DNA from 2 places in the Microbacterium sp. NPDC077644 genome. Region 2 is predicted to be linked to the other one. Evidence: riboswitches for the same ligand, from Rfam matches in the RefSeq annotation. Region 2 holds a riboswitch; the other holds the start of a gene.
What was found. A riboswitch is a leader RNA that binds a small molecule or an ion and turns the genes downstream of it on or off. The one in region 2 is predicted to bind thiamine pyrophosphate.
Positions count from the first base shown of each region.

Region 1: linked by a shared signal. The riboswitch ahead of thiM (hydroxyethylthiazole kinase) and the one ahead of AB0269_RS08515 (ECF transporter S component) in region 2 are both predicted to bind thiamine pyrophosphate.

Region 1 covers NZ_JBFBME010000003.1:18,070-20,265, forward strand. The annotation lists gene AB0269_RS12065 (bifunctional hydroxymethylpyrimidine kinase/phosphomethylpyrimidine kinase) at 1-396, opposite strand, end outside; gene thiM (hydroxyethylthiazole kinase) at 393-1,241, opposite strand; TPP riboswitch at 1,233-1,327, opposite strand; gene AB0269_RS12075 (pyridoxamine 5'-phosphate oxidase family protein) at 1,403-1,990, opposite strand; gene pheT (phenylalanine--tRNA ligase subunit beta) at 2,038-2,196, opposite strand, start outside.
Region 2 covers NZ_JBFBME010000002.1:334,714-336,909, reverse strand. The annotation lists gene AB0269_RS08520 (D-alanyl-D-alanine carboxypeptidase) at 1-1,022, opposite strand, end outside; TPP riboswitch at 1,090-1,201, shown strand; gene AB0269_RS08515 (ECF transporter S component) at 1,194-1,832, shown strand; gene AB0269_RS08510 (ATP-binding cassette domain-containing protein) at 1,834-2,196, shown strand, end outside.

The sequences.
Region 1 (2,196 bases), on a different contig from region 2:
ATGATCCACGGTTCCGGGCGGCAGCGCACGGACGGCCTCGAGGTGGTCGTGGCTGTTGGCCGTGAGGCCGATCAGGGCGTCGGGTCCGAGCATCTCGCGGGCGCGCAGCACCGAGGCATCGCCCTGACCGAGGTGGATGCCGTCGACGCGGGCACCGCGGCGGCGCGCCTCGAGAGCGGCATCCAGCCGGTCGTTGACGACGAGCGCGGCACGCCCCGCCGTGATCGCGGACAGCTCGATGAGCTGTTCGACGATCTCGGCATCCGACGCGCTCTTGTCGCGCAGCTGGACGATGCGGACCCCGCCGGCCACGGCCTCGCGCACGACCGCGGCGACTCCGCGTTCGCCGCACAGCTCGGGATCGGTGACGAGATAGACGGAGAGATCGACGCTCATGCGGCGTGCATCTCGACGCGAGCGGCTGCGGTGACGTGCTCGACCGTCGTATCGGCGAGGGCATCGAGGAGGGCGACCGCGAACGAGCCCGGACCTGCCGAGCGCTGTGCTGCGCGCTCGGCGGCGACCGTGTAGAACAGCGACGCCGAGGCGACGGCGCTGAGCGCGGAGGTCCCGGTATCGCCCGCGGCGCCGAGGAAGGCAGCCATGACGGCGCCGAGCGCGCACCCGCCCCCGGTGATGCGGGTCAGGAGCTCGTGTCCGTTCGCGATCCGGATGACGTGCTCGCCGTCGGTGATCAGATCGACCGGCCCCGAGACGGCGACGACGCTGCCGAAACGCTCGGCGAGGGATGCCGCGGCCTCTGCGGCCGCATCTGTGGAATCCGTCGCGTCCACTCCGCGGCCGCCGGCACTCATCTGCGCGAGGGCGAGGATCTCGGACGCGTTGCCGCGGATCGCCGCGGGCCGCCGCTCCACGAGCTCGTGGGCGAGAGCTGTGCGGATCGGGAGAGCCCCGATCGCGACCGGATCGAGCACCCAGGGGGTGCCGGATGCGGTGGCGCCGTCGATGGCTTCACGGGCGGCGAGCCGCTGCTCGGGTGCCGGCGTTCCGAGGTTCACGAGGAGCCCCGCGGCGATGCCGGCGAACACGCAGGACTCGCCCTCGATGTCGACCATGGCCGGTGCGGCGCCGAGCGCGAGCAGGACGTTCGCGGTGAAGCCGGTGACGACCGCGTTCGTGATGCAGTGCGTGAGCGGCGAGGCCGTGCGCACCTGCTGCAGGAGCGGTGCGACCTCCTCCGCGATCGAGAGGGTGGACGATGGACGCAGACGGTCGCTCATGGCGGACATCCCTTCGCTAGTACGAGCTAGATCAGGTTCGACGGGTATGTTCTCAGCCGCATGGCGCGGCACCCCGTGTCACTGCGTCGAGTCTAGGTCACCTCGAACGACCACGGCATCGGGCGAGGTCGACGACCCGGCGTCCGTCTCGCGAGCGGGCCTCATCGCTTTCCTCTCTCCTGCTCTCCCTCGCGGATCGTGCACGACCAGCGCTCCCCTTCGCGCGCGTAGACGATCCGCACGTGGCGGCGGTCCGTCGCTCCCTGCCAGAACTCGACCTGCTCGGGCGCCAGCCACCAGCGCACCCACTCGCCCGGCCGGAGGCCCGCGCGCGCTGCTGCCGAGCGCTCTGCGAGGTCCGCCGCGCTCTCCTCGTCCGACGCCTCCTGCACAGGACCGCGGACCCGCACGGCGCGAGTGATGGACGGCCACCAGAAGTTCATCGCCGCCGCCGGGCTCTCATCCAGCTGGCGTGCTTTCGCCGAGTCCCGCGGCCCGGCGAACCCCCAGCCTCGTGCGCTCACGTCCTTCACGATCAGCGTCCGCGCGTCGGGCATCCCGCTGGAATCGGCCGTCGCGAGCGTGCCCCCGTGCGGTTCCGCGACGCCGGCGGCAGCGGCTGCGCGGATCCACCGCTCGAACAGCGTCGCCGGATCGCCGGGGAGGTCATCGAGGTCGAGCTCGGGCGGCGTGCCGGTGAGCGACGGCTGCGCGCGCAGCCACGACGCGAACGGCGAGGAGGAGGTCATGCCCCCATCCTCGCCGTCGTCATCCCGTGCGTGCACGGGACACGCGATCAGTCGCGGATGCTCGCGCCGAAGCGCTCCGTCGCCACGGCGACGCCCGCGAGCTTCGCCTCCGTCGCTTCGGCGGCGGTGAGCGTGCGGTCGGGCGCCCGGAACCGCAGAGCGAACGTCAGGCTCTTGTGGCCTGCATCCACACCCTGCCCGCGGTA
Region 2 (2,196 bases):
GCGTCGCCCAGCATCCCGTTGGTGTTCGTCACGACCCCTGCGCCGGGAAGCTCGACGCTCTTCGTGCCCACGATCTCGGCGAAGACGGGGTTCTGCATGGCGCGCTCGCCGAGCTTCAGAAGGGCGGCGGGCGTGGCCGTGTTGCGGTCGTCGAAGCCGGACGGCGTGACGATCGTGATGTCGCTCAGGCCGCGGTCGGCGAGCCACGTCTTCGCCGCGGCGGCGAACTGCGCGTCCGAGCCCCAGATCTCCCGTGCCAGCCGGTCGATGTAATTGTTCGCCGATCCGAGCAGGGTCCCCTGCAGCAGCTGGTACTCGGTCAGTACGCCGTCGACGGGAACATCGAGTGCGGACTGGTCCGAGACGCGGTAGTCCCAGTACTCGACGCTGTCGGCGTACGTGAACGCGTATTCCGGTCCCTGTTCGCCCAGCGCCAGCGGCAGTCGGTCGAGCACCATCAGGCTCGAGACCACCTTCGTCACGCTGGCGATCGGCACGGCTCCGGTCGCCGATGCGACGGAGGACACTCCCGCGATTCCGACGCCCGAGCTGCCCCCGGACGGCCACGTGATGTCGGATGCCGCGGCCGGCGCGATCCGGACCTCGACGGCTGAGGCGACCGGGGCGACGGCGTGCAGCGGCCACAGGAGCATGGAGGCGCCATAGGCGACGGTGCACAGTGCGAGCGTGCCCAGCGGCACGAGCCAGCGCGTGCGCAGCAGTCCGGAACGGGTCCCGGCGAGCAGGTCGTCACCGGACGGGCGGGTCGCCGCAGCATCCAGATCGGCGGGAAGCGTGGTCTCGATGACATCGGCTGTCTCGAGCCAGAGGAGCGCGGTCGCGGGCCGCTCGGAATCCGCCCACTGGACGGCAGGCTCTTGATCCTCTGGCGACTCCGGCGGCGGAACGGGAAGCGGCGCCTCGACGGATGCCGGTGCCGAACCGGTGGGGACCGTGGTGCGTTCCCGGTGAGCACGGAAGGCGCGACGGGTCATCACAGGCGTCGCATCGTCAATGGTCACCTGCCCACGCTACCCAATCCCCGGTGTCGATCTTGTAACGCCGGGCACGGGAGGCGGGTATGATCGAGGGCACAACCACGGGAGTCCGGGCGATGCCGGGCTGAGAGGGAGCGAGAAGCGCTTCGACCGTCGAACCTGATCCGGATCATGCCGGCGCAGGGAGGAGCTCAGATGAGTACGTCTACACGCACGTCCGCGATCGCCCAGACGATCGCACCGAGTCGCTGGCGCTGGCGCGTCGTCGACATCGTCGTCGCCGCCGTCCTCGGCGTCGCGATCGGCCTCGTCTTCTGGGGCTGGAACACCATCGGCTACGCATGGTTCAGCGCCGCCGACGCGCTGACCCCTGGCTTCGGCGGCATCGCGGTGGGCATCTGGCTGCTCGGCGGCGTCGTCGGCGGCCTCGTGATCCGCAAGCCGGGCGCCGCCCTCGTCGTCGAACTCGTCGCGGCCATCGTCTCGATGCTGATCGGCAACGTCTGGGGGGTCTCGACGATCCTCTCCGGCATCGTGCAGGGTCTCGGGGCCGAGCTCATCTTCGCGCTGTTCCTGTACCGCCGCTTCGGCATCGTCGTCGCCGGTCTCGCCGGTGCGGGCGCCGGCATCGCCGCGTGGATCTTCGAGCTGTTCTACGGCAGCTCCCCGAACATCCTGAAGTCCCTCGAGTTCAACACGATCTACCTCGTGTGCCTCATCGTGTCGGGCATCGTGCTCGCCGGTGTCGTGGGCTGGCTGCTGGTGCGCGCCCTCGCCGCCACAGGGGCGCTCAGCCGCTTCGCGGCAGGGCGAGAGCGCATCCGCGAGGTCTGAGATGAGCGGGGCTGGGACCACCCCGGCCCGCGTGCAGGCGGCGGGCTGGGGCTGGCGTTACGCGGGGCGCAGGCGTCCGGCGGTCTCAGACGTCACCTTCACGATTGAGCCCGGCGAGCGCGTGCTGCTGCTCGGCGCATCCGGCGCAGGCAAGTCGACCCTGCTCGCCGGGCTCGCAGGGGTCCTCGGCGATGCCGATGAGGGCGAGCGGACCGGCTCGCTGCTCGTCGACGGCGCGGCCCCCGAGTCCCGCCGAGGGCAGGCGGGGCTCGTGATGCAGGACCCGGATGCCGGGATCGTGCTGTCCAAGGTCGGCGACGACGTCGCGTTCGGATGCGAGAACCTCGGCGTGCCGGCATCCGAG